4 regions of the Paraburkholderia sp. J94 genome follow, and region 1 is predicted to be linked to each of the others. Evidence: predicted binding sites of a transcription regulator. Region 1 holds the regulator's gene; each other region holds the start of a gene.
What was found. The regulator LexA, encoded in region 1, represses DNA repair genes until DNA is damaged. The targets are predictions, from matches to a motif close to ACTGTATNNNNATACAGT.
Positions count from the first base shown of each region.

Region 1 (4,291 bases):
ACGCGGCCGCCTCTTCCTGCTCGCGCTCGAACTCTTCGAGCACGGGCTGCACCGTGCGCACCACGAAGGGCAAGCCGATAAAGGTCAGCGCGACCAGCACGCCGAGCGGCGTGAACGCGATCTTGAGGCCGAGCGGCTGAAGATATTGACCGATCCAGCCGTTGCCCGCGTACACGGCCGCGAGCGAAATGCCCGCCACGGAAGTCGGCAGCGCGAACGGCAGATCGACGAGCGCATCGATCACGCGCTTGAACGGGAACGTGTAGCGCACCAGCACCCACGCGAGCAGAAAGCCGAACACCGCGTTGATGAGCGCGCCGCCGAGCGCGGCGGTAAACGTCAGGCGGTACGACGCGATCACGCGCGGCGACCACACGGCGCGCACGAACTGCGCCCAGTCGAGCGTGGCGGTCTTCAGAAAGGTGGCGGCGAGCGGGATCAGCACCACGAGGCTCAGATAAGCCACGGTGATGCCGAGCGTCACGCCGAATCCCGGCAGCGCGCCTGGCTTGCGTAATCGGAACGTCGTCATGCTGTATCTCTTCACATGGGTTGCGCGTTGTCTTGCGCCGAAAGGCGCGCCTCGTTGGGCGCGCCTTGTTTTTATCGTTACGTCGGTGCTGCTGTTACTTAACTGCGGCTTCGCTTATTGCGGCTGGTAGATCGAGTCGAACACGCCGCCATCCGCGAAATGCGTCTTCTGCGCATTGGTCCAGCCGCCGAAGGTGTCGTCCACCGTGTAGAGCTTGAGCTTCGGGAACTTCGCCGTGAGCGCCGCCGGCACCTTGTCCGAACGCGGACGGTAGAAGTTCTTCGCGGCGATTTCCTGGCCTTCCTCGCTATAGAGGAACTGCAGATACGCCTCGGCCTGCTTGCGCGTGCCCTTCTTGTCCACGACCTTGTCGACCACGGCGACAGGCGGCTCGGCCAGAATGCTCACCGACGGCACCACGATCTCGAACTTGTCCGGACCGAATTCCTTGAGCGACAGGAAGGCCTCGTTTTCCCAGGCGATCAGCACGTCGCCGATGCCGCGCTGCACGAAGCTCGTGGTCGCGCCGCGCGCGCCCGAATCGAGCACGCCCGCATTCTTGTAAAGCTTCGTCACGAACTCCTTGGCCTTCTGGTCGTTGCCGCCCGGCTGATGTTCGGCGTAGGCCCAGGCCGCGAGGTAGTTCCAGCGCGCGCCGCCCGAGGTCTTCGGATTCGGCGTGACGATCGACACGCCCGGCTTCGTCAGGTCATCCCAGTCCTTGATGTGCTTGGGATTGCCCTTGCGCACCAGAAACACGATGGTCGAGGTGTACGGCGAGGCGTTGTCGGGCAGGCGCTTTTGCCAGTCCTTCGCGACGATGCCCTTGTTGGCGAGCGCGTCGATGTCCCAGGCCAGCGCCAGCGTCACGACGTCGGCTTGCAGACCGTCGAGCACCGAGCGCGCCTGCGCGCCCGAGCCGCCGTGCGACTGCTTGATGGTGAGCGTCTCGCCCGTCTTGCCCTTCCACTGCTTGATGAAGGCTTCGTTGATCTCCTGATACAGCTCGCGCGTCGGATCGTAGGAAACGTTCAGCAGCGACGTATCTGCGTGCGCAGCCGGCGCCATCGCCACCATGCCGACGAGCGGTGCAACGCCGATGACCAGTTTTGCCGCCAGCGTTGTCAGCCAGCCTGCGCGCCCCGTATTGCCTTGATTCATCCACTTTCTCCGTTTTGTCGTGTGGTGCTGCGATCGATGGAGGCCAGTCTAGCGATCCGCTTACATTATTAAAAATGATGTTTTTTCATTCTTTAATACGCAAAAGTGGTAAGGGCGGAGGAATCGGACGTTGGAGCACGTTTTCGTCCGTCGGATCGCCCGGAAACGCTGCTGTGGCGGCACCCAAACGACAAAGTTCAAGTAACACTTGAAAAGCGGCGAATACTGTATAAAAATACAGTTACCTGTTCAAACATACAGTGTCGACATGACCAAACTCACCGCACGACAGCAGCAGGTTTTCGATCTGATCCGCCGCGCGATCGAGCGCACCGGCTTTCCGCCCACGCGCGCCGAGATTGCCGCCGAACTGGGCTTCAGCTCGGCCAACTCGGCGGAAGAACATCTGCGCGCGCTGGCGCGCAAGGGTGTGATCGAGCTGGCGGCGGGCGCCTCGCGTGGCATCCGTCTGATGCCCGGCCCCGACGACCTGCCGCACCAGTTCACGCTGCCGCACGCCAGCATCATGCAGCTCTCGCTGCCGCTGGTCGGCCGCGTCGCGGCAGGCAGCCCGATCCTCGCGCAGGAACATATCTCCCAGAACTACGCCTGCGACCCGGCGCTGTTCTCGAGCCGCCCCGACTATCTGCTGAAGGTGCGCGGCCTCTCGATGCGCGACGCCGGCATCCTCGACGGCGACCTGCTCGCCGTGCAGAAGAAGGCGGAAGCGAAAGACGGCCAGATCATCGTTGCGCGTCTCGGCGACGACGTGACCGTGAAGCGTCTGAAGCGCCAGCCCAACGGCATCGAGCTGATCGCGGAGAACCCCGACTACGACAACATCTTCGTCGAGGCCGGCAGCGCCGACTTCGCGCTCGAAGGCATTGCCGTGGGTCTGATCCGTCCCACCGAATTCTAAGAATCCATCCGCGCGCCGTTCAGCGCCGGTTTTGCGCCTGTTAGCGCACTTCTCTGGAGAGAGTCATGGAACGCCTTGCCCGCCTGTTGCCCTTCCGTCAATTCGGCCGTCTGCGCCATCTGCGCGGAATCGCCTCGTGCGCAATGCGTGACGCGCGCGCCTCGGCGGCCGCGCTCAATGGCTCGCTTTTCGAGAAGCTGGAAACGCCCGAACTGCCGCCCCTGCCCTCGGCGCAGCCGGCTTTCGCGCGCGTGTCGCTCAACAGCACGCTAAATACGGAACAGCCGGACCGCCGCGCGCCGGTGCGTGTCTATCACGGCCCGTCACGCCTCATCATGGTCGGCACGATGGACGCGGTGTGCCGCGCACTCGACCGCTGCATCGCCGAGCAGCAAAGCGATCTGCCTGCGGCGGCGCTCGCGAAGTAAGGCACGAAGTCAGGCAATGGGAAATGACGTGTCGGCGGAGGTTCTTGCAGGTGTGGGGATCGTTTTGGCGCGAGCGCGGTCAACATTCAGATCGAAGCTCTGATTCCATGATCGCACCGCTCGCGCGGCGCACCTGCCCCCGATGACCGACACGAATACGCCCAACGCTTCACGCAACTCCGCACGTAACACCGCCAGCCAACCCTCGAACTGGAAGAAGCCCGTCACCATCGCCGTTGCGGCGGTGGCCGTCGTGGCCGCGCTCGGGTACGGCTACGCCTCGCCGTATATCGCGCTCAACCACCTCAAACAGGCCGCCGACGCGCGCGACGCGGCCGCTTTGAGCGAATATGTCGATTACCCGGCGTTGCGCGCGAGTCTCAAACAACAAGCCGGGGAAATGCTGCAGCGGCGCATTCAGGCCGAGCACAGCAGTAATCCGCTGCTGCTGTTTGGCGCGGTGATCGGTTCGGCGTTGATCGGGCCGCTCGTCGACGCCTACGCCACGCCCGAAGGCGTAGCCGCGCTGCTCAACGGCATGCCGCCCACCGGTAAGCCCGGCGAGCAGCCTGCCGCGCCGCCGCCGGCTTCTTCGCCTGCGTCGCCTTCACAGGGCGCGCCGCAAAGCACGCCGCAAAACGCAACGCCCGCGACTCCGAACGCACCGGCGGAATCCGCGCAACCTCAGTCGCGCGCGCAAGCCGCCGCGGGTTATCGCAGCCTCAACGAATTCGCGGTGACATGGCAACGCAGCGCGCACAGCGAGCGCTATGCCGCGATCTTGCAACGGCATGGCCTGTTCTCGTGGAAGCTCGCGGCGGTGGAATTGAACGAACCCGATTCGGGAAGCGGCGCGAACGCGCCGGATTGATCGATCGCGCGTCCCGGCGGGATCAGCAGGACCATCGTGATCGTCGGCCTTGAAATCACCACGCGCCGGACAGACCACGCGCGAAGCGCAGGCCGGTCCGGCGCGGGTTGAGCACGACTAGCAGACAAGCGACGCAAAAAACGAAGCAAACATCGCGCAAACGCGCGCGCCGCTAAGCGGCCGCTTGCTGCTGCTTGTCTTCAGCAGGCGACGAACACGCCACGAGAATGCTGCACGACACGCGATCGAGCAGCGGCGTATTGCCCGCGCCCATCCACCAGCGCGACAGCCCCGTGCGGCAGCGATGCCCCACCACCACGAGATCGGCATTCAGTTCGTTGGCGAGATTCGCGATCTCGTCGATCGGATGACCGAAGGCG
Region 1 is NZ_CAJMZH010000018.1:86,803-91,093, forward strand. Features, by position in the region: gene cysT (sulfate ABC transporter permease subunit CysT) at 1-532, opposite strand, end outside; gene U4Y88_RS31255 (sulfate ABC transporter substrate-binding protein) at 647-1,693, opposite strand; gene lexA (transcriptional repressor LexA) at 1,962-2,612, shown strand; gene U4Y88_RS31265 (hypothetical protein) at 2,678-3,040, shown strand; gene U4Y88_RS31270 (DUF2939 domain-containing protein) at 3,183-3,911, shown strand; gene U4Y88_RS31275 (universal stress protein) at 4,084-4,291, opposite strand, start outside.

Region 2 (4,291 bases), on a different contig from region 1:
GCATCTCGGGTGCGATCCAGCATCTGGCCGGCATGAAAGACTCGAAGACCATCGTCGCGATCAACAAGGACGAAGAAGCACCGATCTTCAGCGTGGCCGATTACGGTCTCGTCGGCGATCTGTTCACGGTCGTGCCGGAACTCGTCAACGAACTCGGCTAAGTATCGCGAACACCAGACGCCTGCATCACAAGACGTCTGACACAGAAAAGGGGCGCCTCGTGCGCCCCTTTTTTCGTTCATCAGCGGATGAAGGGCGCTGGCGGGTCTCGACGAGATCGGCGGGCTACCCGGCGGCGAGGACGCCACGCCCGACGCGCCTGAAGCCGTGCGGGCGCTCGCTGAAGATCAGTTCTGATTCACGGAGCTTGCAGACTGCGCGCCCATGAAAAAACGGCGGCCTCTTTGACAGAGCGCCGCCGTTTTTTTGCCGCTTTCGATGAAGCCGCGAATGAACCCCTGAAGCCTTACGCGTAAGCCGGGCGATGCGTGCCGTGCTGCTCGCCGAGGTAGCGATAGACCGAGAGGTCGTCGGCCTTGATCGCGGGCTTCTTGCCCGAGATGAGGTCGGCGAGCAACTGGCCCGAGCCGCACGACATGGTCCAGCCGAGCGTGCCGTGGCCCGTGTTCAGGAACAGGTTCGAGAGCGGCGTGCGGCCCACGACGGGCGTGCCGTCCGGCGTCATCGGGCGCAGGCCGGTCCAGAAGCTGGCCTTGGCCGTGTCGCCGCCGCCGGGGAACAGGTCGTTCACGCACATTTCGAGCGTTTCGCGGCGCGCCTGCTTCAGCGACTTGTCGAAGCCGACGATTTCCGCCATGCCGCCCACGCGGATGCGGTCGTCGAAACGCGTGATCGCGATCTTGTAGGTTTCGTCGAGCACGGTGGAGATCGGCGCGGCGTCGGCGTTGACGATCGGCGCGGTGATCGAATAACCCTTGAGCGGATAGACCGGAATCTTCACGAGACCCGCGAGCATCTTCGTGGAGTACGAACCGAGCGCGAGCACGTAGCTGTCGGCGCGCACGAGTTCGCTGCCGCATTGCACGCCCGCGATGCGGTCGCCCTGCACGGCGAGGCCGTCGATCGGCGTGTTGTAGCGGAACTTCACGCCGAGTTCGGCGGCCATCGCGGCGAGGCGCGTGGTGAACAGCTGGCAGTCGCCGGTTTCGTCGCCGGGCAGACGCAGCCCGCCCGTGAGCTTGTGCGCGACCGCGGCGAGCGCCGGCTCCGCGCGGCCGAGTTCGGCGGCGGTCAGCAGTTCGTACGGCACGTTGGCATCCTTGAGCACGGCGATGTCCTTCGCCGCGCCTTCGAATTGCTGCTGCGTGCGGAACACCTGCAGCGTGCCGCCCGTGCGGCCTTCGTACTGGATGCCGGTGTCGGCGCGCAGCGCCTGCAGGCAGTCGCGGCTGTATTCGGCCAGACGCACCATGCGGCCCTTGTTCTGCGCGTAGCGCTCGGCCGTGCAGTTCTGCAGCATCTGCCACATCCATTGCAGCTGGAACTTCGTGCCGTCGAGGCGGATGGCGAGCGGCGCGTGCTTCTCGAACATCCACTTGATGGCTTTGAGCGGCACGCCCGGCGCCGCCCACGGCGCGGCGTAACCCGGCGAGATCTGGCCGGCGTTCGCAAAACTGGTCTCGAGCGCGGGACCGGCCTCGCGGTCGATCACCGTCACTTCATGGCCCGCGCGGGCGAGATACCAGGCGCTGGCCACCCCGACCACACCACTGCCCAACACGACGACTCGCATAGCTGCTCCGTAGAGGTAATTGTTTGGGCTACGCGGTCTTGCCGGGGCTCCGCGTGGCCGTTTTGGTCGACGGCAGGGCGGATGGCATGAAAATCCGGGTGTAGCCAGTCATATCGACTATGCTATTGTTGTAAGCCTAGGTTTTGTTATTGTATTTATCTGATTTTCAGGAAAAAAGCATGAGAACGCAGCGTCAGCCGGTCCGCGCGCTCGACCGGCTCGATCACCGCATCCTCAAACTGCTCCAGCAGGACGGCCGCATGGCCATGAAAGACCTCGCGGAGCAGGTCGGTCTGTCGGTCACGCCGTGCATCGAACGGGTCAAGCGCATGGAGCGCGACGGCGTCATCACGGGCTACTACGCGCGCGTGAATCCGGGCGTGCTGGGCGCGGCGCTGCTGGTGTTCGTGGAGATCACGCTCGACCACAAGAGCGGCAACATGTTCGACCAGTTCCGCCGCGAGGTGCAGAAGATTCCCGAGGTGCTCGAGTGCCATCTGGTGTCGGGCGACTTCGACTATCTGATCAAGGCGCGCATCGGCGAAATGGCCGACTACCGCAAGCTACTCGGCGACATCCTGCTGCAACTGCCCGGCGCGGTGCAGTCGAAAAGCTATGTGGTGATGGAGGAGATCAAGGAGACGCTGACGATCGCGGTGGGCGAGTAGCGGGGGGGGGCGACCCGGCGGGCAAGCGACGCCGCCCCGTTTTTCGGGCTCGACAAAGCGTCTCGATACTGTATATTTGTACAGTATCGAGACGCTTTGTTTTTGCCCCCGTGAATCGCATCCCTCCCGCGAACGACACCGATCGCGCCCCCGACTCCGACGCCTGGTATCCCGTCGCGCCGCCCACGCCGCGCAAGGGACGCGGTGCGGTCACGAACCTGCAAGGGCGCTACGAGGTCGATCAGCGCGAGGCTTACGACGATGGCTGGCAGCACGTCGAATCGGCGTCCGACGCGCGCGAGCGCGGTGAAGAGGCGGGCGAGGAAGCCGGCGAGAGTGAAACGCCGGAGCCCGCGCTGCGCACGCAGATCTACGAGGAGCGCGCGAAAAGCATTCTCACGCGCAACCAGTCGCCGGACATTCCGTTCAACGTCTCGCTCAATCCGTATCGCGGCTGCGAGCATGGCTGCATCTACTGTTTCGCGCGGCCTACGCACAGCTATCTGGGGCTGTCGCCGGGCCTCGATTTCGAGAGCCGCCTGTACGCGAAGATCAACGCGCCCGAACTGCTCGCGCGCGAACTCGCTAAACCGAACTACGAGCCGGAACCGATCGCGCTCGGCGTGAACACCGACGCGTGGCAGCCCGTCGAGCGCGAGCTGCGTATCACGCGGCGCGTGATCGAGGTGTTGTCGGAACGACAGCATCCGTTCGCGGCCATCACGAAATCGTCACTGATCGAGCGCGATCTCGACCTGCTCGCGCCCATGGCCGAGCGTCAGCAGTTCATGGCCGCGATCACCATCACCACGCTCGATGCCGACATCGCGCGCACGCTGGAGCCGCGCGCGGCCACGCCGTCGCGCCGCCTGCGTACGATCCGCACGCTCGCGCAGGCGGGCATTCCGGTCGGCGTGAGCATCGCGCCGGTCATTCCCTTCGTCACCGAGCCGGACATGGAGCGCGTGCTCGAAGCCTGCGCCGAGGCGGGCGCAACGAGCGCGAGCTATATCGTGCTGCGGCTGCCGTGGGAAGTCGCGCCGCTCTTTCAGGACTGGCTCGCCGCGCATTTCCCGCAGCGCGCCGAGCGCGTGATGAGCCGCGTGCGCGACATGCGCGGCGGCAAGGATTACGAGTCGTCGTTTTCGCAGCGCATGAAGGGCACGGGGCTATGGGCCGATCTGCTCAAGCAGCGCTTTCATAACGCCGTGCGCCGGCTCGGGCTGAACGAGCGGCGTCACGGCATTCTCGATATGTCGGAGTTCGTGCGTGCGAAGGCGCTCGTGCAGAAGCGTCAGCTCGATCTGTTCTGAGCGCGGCGGCGTTGGGGCGGCGCTGGGGCGGCATATTGCGACGTCGTTATTGCGAAATCGCCTTGGCCGCTTCGACCTGCGATTCGAAATACGTCTGGAACGAGAGCGCGAGACCGGTCATCAGCAGGAACGCGCCGATCAGCAGCGAGAAGATCACCACGAAGATCACGGTCCAGCCCGAGCGGTTCGCGCGCTGGCCTGCGAAGGCGGCGTTGAATTGCGCGTCCCACTTCGCGTCGGGACGCAGGCCGTAGACGATCGCGGCCAGAAACGCCGAGAGCACCGAGACCGCGCCGATCACGGCGAGCCCCCAGCCCGGCACCGAGGCGCGCTCGGTCGCCATCAGCAGCAGCACGCCCGGAATGCCGATCAGCGTGCCGGCGATGTGCGCCCAGCCCCACACGTCGCGCGCGCCGTACAGATAGAAGCGGTGCGCGCCGAGGCTGCCGAGCAGGAAGGCGAGGGCGGCGGTGAGCGTCTTGTTGCGAAAGCGTGCTGCGGGTTTGTTTTGATTGGACATGAGCAGGCGAGGGCGTGATGGGCGCGCGGCTCATTGT
Region 2 is NZ_CAJMZH010000003.1:348,211-352,501, reverse strand. Features, by position in the region: gene U4Y88_RS07855 (electron transfer flavoprotein subunit alpha/FixB family protein) at 1-161, shown strand, start outside; gene U4Y88_RS07850 (D-amino acid dehydrogenase) at 467-1,753, opposite strand; gene U4Y88_RS07845 (Lrp/AsnC ligand binding domain-containing protein) at 1,933-2,421, shown strand; gene U4Y88_RS07840 (PA0069 family radical SAM protein) at 2,541-3,734, shown strand; gene U4Y88_RS07835 (NINE protein) at 3,781-4,254, opposite strand.
Region 2: U4Y88_RS07840 (PA0069 family radical SAM protein) is a predicted target of LexA. The motif match lies at 2,489-2,506, and genes of this name have one in related genera.

Region 3 (4,291 bases), on a different contig from region 1:
TTTTCCCAAAAATAAGAAAAACATCTCGAAAAAGAGTCAAACGGAGAGAATCATGACAATTTGCAGCCTCAACCAGGCGGGTCGCGCCGCGGCCGCCGCCTGCGTCGTCGCGTGCGTTGCCGCTCTGCCCGGCGCGGCGCGCGCCGCGCTCGGCGACCCCGCATCGGCCGCCGACATCGCCGCCTCGGCCTCACACAGCGTCGCCAGCGGCGCGGCGCGCGTGGCCAGCCATGCCGATGCCGCCGGCACCACCGTGAACGTCTACATCGACGCCCGCAGCCGCCGCATCTTCGCCTACACGTGGCAAGGCCCCACCCCGCCCGATCTCGATGCCCTGCTCGGCCAGTACGCCGCCGCCTGGCACAGCGGCGCGGCCGCGCTGCACGCCGCCGGCGGCGACGAACTGCACGCCGCGCGCGTGGAAACGCCCTCGGTCATCGTCGAAACCGGCGGACCCATGCGGGGCTATATCGGGCGCGCCTGGCTGCCGGGCGCGCTGCCCGCCGGCATGACGGAAGGAGCCCTCGAATGAACGCACACGACAATCCCCCATGGCATGCGCGCGCACGCGGTGCGGCGCTGGCGTGCGCCTTCGGCCTGGCATTGAGCGCCGCGCTCGCCGCATGCGGCGGCGGAGGCGGCGCGGGCACCGCAGCCTCCGCAAGTCCCGCGACCGCCGCGAGCGCGGCGAACCCGTCCGCCGCCGCCCAACCCGCGAGCACGCCCGCCTCGACCACCGGCGGCACCACCGTGCCCCAATCGACCACGCCCAACGTGCACGTCGTGCAGGTCGCGGCCACGCCGACTTCGACGCGCAACATGCTCACCACCAGCGTGACGGTCTGCGTGCCGGGCACCGCCACCTGCGCGACCATCGGCAACGTGCAGGTGGACACGGGCTCGCAGGGTCTGCGCCTGCTCGCCTCCGCGTTGCCCGCGGGCCTGAACCTGCCGGCGGTGACGGCGGGCAGCGGCGCGGACATCGCCGGCGAATGCGCGGGCTTCGGCACCGGCTACACCTGGGGCGCGGTGCGCCGCGCCGACGTGCGGCTCGCGGGCGAAGTGGCCCCGGCGCTGGCGATCCAGGTCATCGCCGACCCGGCCGTGCCGACCACACCGAGCGCCTGCCAGAGTCGCGGCCTCGCGATGATGACGCTCACGACGCTGCGCGCGAACGGCATCCTCGGCGTGGGGCCGTTCAATGCCGACTGCGGCGCATCGTGCGTCAATCAGGCGTCCGGGGCGTGGTACTACACGTGTCCGTCGGGCAACTGCACGGCCAGTGCGCAGCCGCTCGCGCAGCAGGTGCGCAACCCCGTCGCCGCCTTCGCGACCGACAACAACGGCGTCGTGCTCGACCTGCCCGCCGTGGCCGACAGCGGCGCATCGAGCGTGACCGGTTCGCTGATCTTCGGCATCGGCTCGCAGCCCAACAACACGCTCGGCGGCGCGAAGGTGCTGCGCGCGAACACGGCAACGGGCTTCGTCTCGACGACGACCTCGGACGGCAGCGTCTACGCGCAAAGCTATCTGGACAGCGGCTCGAACGGCCTGTTCTTCGCCAACCCGACGCTGACGCGCTGCGGCGTCTGGTATTGCCCGTCGTCGCCGCAAAGCCTCAGCGCGACGATCAAGGGCGTCGACGGCGCGACAGCGCCCGCCGCGCTCTCGATCGCGAGCGCGCTGTCGCTCTTTTCGAGCGGCAACTGGGCGTTCGCGAATCTCGCGGGCTACAACAGCCGTGCGTTCGGATGGGGGCTGCCGTTCTTCTTCGGCAAGCGCGTCTTTACGGCGATCGAGGCCCAGGCGACGCCGGCGGGCGCGGGGCCGTATTTCGCGTTCTGACGATGAGGGGAGCGTGGGACAGCAAGGCGCGCGCGGCGCGCCTTGCGCGTGATCGCTTAGTCGTCCGCGCTGGCGTCGGACGCGGGCGTGGTCTTGGCGAGCGCGGCGGGCGCGAGCCAGTGGAACGACGTGAGGCTGCCGGTCTGGTCGTAGGTGCACTCGGCGGCGGCGGGCGTGGGCGGCGTCTTGTGCAGGCCGAGCTTCTGGGCGATCAGCGCGACGGGCGTCGTGGGCTTGGGTTCGGCCGCCTGTTTGGCCGACGCGTCGGAAGCCTGCGAAGCCGCAGCAGCCGAGGCCGTAGTGGCAGTCGTAGCAGTCGCCTTCGCGCCTTGCGCGCCGCTCGCACCGACAGCCGCCGAAGCCGCTGAAACGCCCGACGCGCCCGAAGCCGCGACCGCCCCGGAAGCCGGCAACATGGGACGTTCGAGATGCCCCTCGATCACCACGCGTTTGCCGCGATACGCGACGGCGGTATGCGTGACGTCGAGTTCGCCCAGCGACGTCTGGGTCAGCCGCGTGCGCATCTCCTGCGCGCACGCGCCCGGATTCTGGTACTGCGCGACGCATCCCGCGAGCAAGGTGACGCCGGCCACGAGGCCGACGAGGCTGACATTCCGTTTATTCATCGCTGTGTTCATGCGCTCGAAGCGCGGTTCGGTTTTCAGGCTGCGGCAATTGTAGCCTACGGCCGCCCGCGGCCCGCGTGGAACCGATGCGCGGCGGCGCGAGCCTGCTATCATCGCTGCTGTATATCCGTACAGTGCCGCGCGTGCTTCCCGACTCTCCCGATCCGTTCTATTACCTCGCGAACTTCGAGCGCGCGCTCGGCTGGCTCGACGCGCGCTGCGCCGACCTGTTCGACGACGAGGAGCGCCGTTTCCTGCGTGACTTCGGCGCGTTGCCGCGCGCCTCGCGCGCGCTGTTCGTGCGCATGCTGATGCGCAAAGGGCCGGATTTCCGCGCCAGCAAGCTCGACTATGCCGAGATCGGCTGTCCGCGTGCGGCCGCCGCGCCGCTGGTCGCGACTGGCTGGCTCGACGGCGCGCCCGTGCTCGCATTCGATGCGCTCGCCGCACTCGTCACGAAGGCGGAATTGCAGGCGCTGGCCGCGCGACTCGTTGACCCGCTCGCGCAGCTTGAACAAGCCGACGCCGCTTCGGCCTCGCGTGAAATCGACAACCCCGCCGCACTGGAAGCCCTGAAAACCCTGAAAGCGCTGGACAGACGCAGCGCCACGCGCGCCGCCCTCGTCGGCGCGCTCGAAGCCGCGCTGGCAACCGGCTCGCCCGCCGCGCGCGAATGGGCCGCGTGGTTCCCCGGCTCGCCCGACAGCGTGTTCCGCTTCAGCGCCGCCCCGCTCTGCGAGCGCCTGCGCCTGATGTTCTTCGGCAATCTGCGTCAGGACTGGACCGAATTCGTGCTTGCCGATCTGGGCGTCTACCGCTACGAACAGGTGCCGCTCGATGCGGCGTCGCGCGCGTTCCAGCAGCGCGACGACATCGACGCGTATCTGGCGCTGCGCGACTGCCGCGAGGCGCTCGAACTCGCCGACGATCCGGCCACGGGCCTCGCCTGCGCGCTCGATACGCTCGACGCGCTCGCGCCCCGCACGCACGGCAACGCCTGGCTGCGCGCGCGCCACGACCGTCTGCGCCACGCCGTGGGCCTCGCCGCCGAGCGCGCGAGCGCCGCCGAACTCGCCTGGCGCGCCTACGTGGACAGCGCGCACCCCGAATCGCGCTACCGGCGCGTGCGCGTGCTCGAACAACTCGGCCGACGCGACGAAGCCGAGGCGCTCGCGCAGACGATCGCCGCCGCGCCCGTCAACGAGGAAGAAGCGCAGCGCGCGGCGCGCACGCTCGGGCGCCTGCAACGCACGCGCGCGCGAAAACACGCCGATGCCGCGGCATCCGACGAAAAATCAACGTCAACGCCCACGCACGCCACGCTCACGCTGACCTTGCCCGCCGCCTGGGCCGATCTGCGCGTGGAAGAAGCGTCGCGCCTCGCGCTCACATGCGCCGACGCGCCCGTGTTCTACGTCGAGAACACGCTGATCAACAGCCTGTTCGGCCTGCTGTGCTGGCCTGCGCTGTTCGCGCCGCTGCCGGGCGCGTTCTTCCATCCGTTTCAGCGCGGCCCCGCCGACCTGCACGCCGCCGACTTCGTCGCGCGTCGCGCCGAGCGTTTCGCGGCCTGCCTCGCCGAACTCGACAGCGGCGCCTATCGCGCGACGATACGCGCGCGCTTCGCCGAAAAAACCGGCATCCAGTCGCCCTACGTCGCGTGGCCCGCGCTCGACGAGACGCTGCTCACCCTCGCGCTCGACTGCTTTCCGGCCGCGCATCTGCGCCTGTGGTTCGAGCGTCTGCTGCGCGAGCCCGCCGCCAACCGATCGGGTCTGCCCGACCTCGTGCGCTTCTGGCCGCGCGAGCGCCGCTACGAA
Region 3 is NZ_CAJMZH010000006.1:500,890-505,180, forward strand. Features, by position in the region: gene U4Y88_RS15810 (DUF2844 domain-containing protein) at 53-532, shown strand; gene U4Y88_RS15815 (DUF3443 domain-containing protein) at 529-1,845, shown strand; gene U4Y88_RS15820 (hypothetical protein) at 1,902-2,471, opposite strand; gene U4Y88_RS15825 (VRR-NUC domain-containing protein) at 2,615-4,291, shown strand, end outside.
Region 3: U4Y88_RS15825 (VRR-NUC domain-containing protein) is a predicted target of LexA. The motif match lies at 2,590-2,607, and genes of this name have one in related genera.

Region 4 (4,291 bases), on a different contig from region 1:
GCGGTAGAAGCGTTCGAGCACGCGCTCGCGCTCGGCCGCCGGAATGCCGATGCCCGTGTCCTCCACCTCCAGATGCACGGCGCGCGCCGTGGGCTCGGGCCGCACGCGCACGGTGATGCGCCCGCCCGCGGGCGTGTAGCGGATCGCGTTGTCGATCAGGTTCGAGAGCATTTCGCGCAGCATCACCGGATTGCCGTCGACGAGCACGGGCGTGTTATCCGGCACGAGATTCGGCGCGACGTCGGTTTCGCCGTCGTCCGCGCCGGGATTGTCGGGGCCTTCGTAGCCCAGATCCATGCGCTTGGCGAGCGCCGGCTGCACCCAGTCGCGCACCGCGAGCCGCGCCACCTCGGCGATATCGACGGGCTGGAAGATCTGCCCCGTCATGCGGTTTTCGGCGCGCGCGAGCGCGAGCAATTGCGTGACGAGCCGCGCGGCGTGCTCCGAACTCGTCGCGATCTGTTCGAGCGAGCGGTGCACCTCGGCGGGCGCGTCGTGGCGCAGCGCGAGTTCGGCTTGCGTGCGCAGGCCCGCGAGCGGCGTTTTCATCTGATGCGCGGCGTCGGCGATAAAGCGCTTTTGCAGCTGCATGTTCTGTTCGAGGCGCGTGAGCAGGTCGTTGAACGAGGTCACGAGCGGCTCGATCTCGGGCGGCGCGCGGCGCGCTTCGAGCGGCGAGAGATCGTCGGGGCGGCGCATGCGCATGTTCGACTGCAGCGCGTGCAGCGGCGCGAGGCCGCGCGAGAGCCCGAACCAGACCAGCAGGATCGCGAGCGGCAGGATCACGAACTGCGGCAGGATCACGCCCTTGATGATGTCGTTGGCGAGCGCGCGGCGCTTGTCGAGCGTTTCGGCCACCTGCACGAGCACGGGCTGCGCGCCGCCCAGATGCGCGGGCTCGACCGTCGTATAGGCCACGCGGATGTCGATGCCGTGCAGCGTGTCGTCGCGGAATTCGACCACGCCGGGCGGCGGGCGGTCGTCGTCGTGCGGCAGCGGCATGTCGCGGTCGCCGCCCACCAGTTCGCCGCGCGTGCCGAGTACCTGGTAATAGACGCTGTCGACGTTATCGGCGCGCAGGAAGTCGCGCGTGGAGTCGGGCAGCGAGAGTTCGGCCACGCCGTTGACCGGATGGATCTGGCGCGCGAGCACGTAGGCGTCGGTTTCGAGCGCGCGGTCGAACGGCCCGTTGGCGATCGACTTCGCGACCAGATAGGTCACCGCGATGCTCATCGGCCAGAGCAGCAGCAGCGGCGCGAGCATCCAGTCGAGTATCTCGCCGAACAGCGAGCGCGGGCGCTTGTCGGCGGCTTCGGCCTCGTCGGGCGGGGCGAACGGATTGGCGTAGCGGGCGTCGCGCGCGTCGTCGTCGTCGAGTGTGTCGTCGTTGGCGGCGGCCGCGGCGCGTGGCGGGACGCCCGGCGGCGTGCCGTCGGCGGACGCGGAGCGCGCGGGCCCGGCCATGATCGTGCCCGCTTACTTGTAGTAGTGGCTGGCGGGCATCGCGGGCGCGGCGCTGCCTGTGCCCGTTGCGCCGCTCTGGCCCGTCGTGCTGGCGGTCCCGGCGTCCTTCGCGCCGTTCGCTTCCTTTTCGAGGCAGTAGCCGAGGCCGCGCACGGTCACGATGCGCACGCCGCCCGCTTCGAGTTTCTTGCGCAGGCGGTGCACATAGACCTCGATGGCGTTGTTGCTGACTTCCTCGCCCCATTCGCACAGGTGATCGACGAGCTGCTCCTTCGAGACGAGCCGCCCGATCCGCTGCAGCAGCACTTCGAGCACGCCGAGTTCGCGCGCCGACAGATCGAGCACCTGCTCGTTGATGTGCGCGACGCGCCCGACCTGGTCGAACGCGAGCGCGCCGTGGCGCACGACGGTCGGGCCGCCGCCCGCGCCGCGCCGCGTGAGCGCGCGCACGCGCGCTTCGAGCTCGTTGAGCGCGAAGGGCTTGGCCATGTAGTCGTCGGCGCCGAGGTCGAGTCCTTTCACGCGTTCGTCGACGCTGTCGGCGGCGGTGAGGATCAGCACGGGGAGGTTGGAGTTGCGCGCGCGCAAGCGGCGCAGCACTTCGAGGCCCGTCATTCTGGGCAGGCCGAGGTCGAGGATCAGCAGGTCGAACGACTGCATCGACAAGGCTGTATCGGCGTCCACGCCGGTGGGCACGTGATCGACGGCATAGCCCGATTGGCGGAGTGATCGGACCAGACCGTCCGCGAGTATGCTGTCGTCTTCGGCAATGAGAATTCGCATGATGCGCCTGCGTCGCCTTCGAGGCGGACTGTGACTCTGGCTTTGAGCCGATCGACGTCGAGTCAGGCCTCGTCGCGCCTGCGCCATACCGCACGTAGGGCGGGCGGCGCGCGGCGGTCTCCCGAAAAATTCGCGGTTCTGGCGGGCGCGTACGAAAAAGCGTGCGAAAAACGCGCTTGCCAAAACCACTGTTTTTTTATACAGTGTCTGCGTTCATGCGTGTGTGTGCAAAAGCACGCCCGCATCGTCACGAGACGCCGTTCATCATAGCAAAGGACGATTCATGGAAGATAGCAAGAAAGGCTCGGCTGGGCTGACTGCTGAAAAGGGCAAGGCGCTGGCTGCCGCGCTCGCGCAGATCGAAAAGCAGTTCGGCAAAGGGTCGATCATGCGACTCGGCGACGGCGATGCGGTCGAAAACATTCAGGTGGTGTCCACCGGCTCGCTCGGTCTCGACATCGCGCTCGGCGTCGGCGGCCTGCCGCGCGGCCGCGTGGTCGAAATCTACGGTCCTGAATCGTCGGGTAAGACCACGCTCACGCTGCAAGTGATCGCGGAGCTGCAAAAGCTCGGCGGCACGGCGGCGTTCATCGACGCGGAACACGCGCTCGACGTGCAGTACGCGTCCAAGCTCGGCGTGAACGTGCCGGAACTGCTCATCTCGCAGCCGGACACGGGCGAACAGGCGCTCGAAATCACCGACGCGCTGGTGCGCTCGGGCTCGATCGACATGATCGTGATCGACTCGGTCGCGGCACTGGTGCCGAAGGCTGAAATCGAAGGCGAAATGGGCGACTCGCTGCCGGGTCTGCAGGCACGTCTGATGTCGCAGGCGCTGCGCAAGCTCACCGGCACGATCAAGAAGACGAACTGCATGGTGATCTTCATTAACCAGATTCGTATGAAGATCGGCGTGATGTTCGGCAACCCGGAAACCACCACGGGTGGTAACGCGCTGAAGTTCTACTCGTCGGTGCGTCTGGACATTCGCCGTATCGGTTCGATCAAGAAGAACGACGAAGTCATCGGCAGCGAAACGCGCGTGAAGGTCGTCAAGAACAAGGTCTCGCCGCCGTTCCGCGAAGCCGTGTTCGACATCCTCTACGGCGAAGGCATCTCGCGTCAGGGCGAAATCATCGACCTGGGCGTGCAGGCCAAGATCGTCGACAAGGCAGGTGCGTGGTACAGCTATAACGGCGAACGCATTGGCCAGGGCAAGGACAACGCACGCGAATTCCTGCGCGAAAACGCAGATATCGCCCGCGAAATCGAAAACCGCATCCGCGAATCGCTCGGCGTGAACGTCATGCCGGACGGTGTTGCCGACACCGGCGAAGTCGAAATCGCAGACGAAGAATAAGTTCTGAATCGGGCCCGCGAAGGGTGGCACGAGGTGGCACGACTGTGATGCGCAAGCGTGGGTTCGTCTCAGTGCCGCCTGAGGCCGCGAAGGCTTCGTCCTCGACTTCGAGCGAGGCGGAGCTTCTGCATGAAGCCCGCAGCGGGGCGCGGGGCGTGAATCGGCGCTCTGCTTTTTCCGGCGGCGCATCCGCTGCTTCTGCCGCTGCATCTGACGCTGCTGCTTCTGATCAGTCCGGTGTTTCGCCCCGGCGTTCGGCCCGAGTTTCATCTGGTACTACCTCGCAAAGCCGCGACGCCCATTCGGGCGATCGCGGCTTTGTGCATTCCGAGCCTCAGCTTTTGTCCCAATCCTCCACGCCCGATCTCGACGACGAAGGCGGTGCCGTGTTCGAAGTGCCGTTCGAGGCGTTCTTCGACGCGTCAGCCGATCTCGCTAACGACGCCAGCGATACCGGCGACGCAAGTACCGGCAGCGACGCCGGCACCAACAGCGCCGCAGCATCATCGTCTTCGCCAACGCCGGCATCGACCGCCGCTAACCGCGAATCGCCACGCGCGCCTGCTCGCACGCGTCCATCCGAATCGCGCCGCGCGTCGCCTGCCGCCACGCAGTCTTTCGCCCGCCCGTCCAGCCGACGCGACGATTTCGACGAGTACGAATCGTTCGACGCGCACGACATGG
Region 4 is NZ_CAJMZH010000012.1:171,417-175,707, forward strand. Features, by position in the region: gene U4Y88_RS25350 (sensor histidine kinase) at 1-1,464, opposite strand, end outside; gene U4Y88_RS25355 (response regulator transcription factor) at 1,477-2,247, opposite strand; gene recA (recombinase RecA) at 2,531-3,607, shown strand; gene recX (recombination regulator RecX) at 3,949-4,291, shown strand, end outside.
Region 4: recA (recombinase RecA) is a predicted target of LexA. The motif match lies at 2,435-2,452, and genes of this name have one in related genera.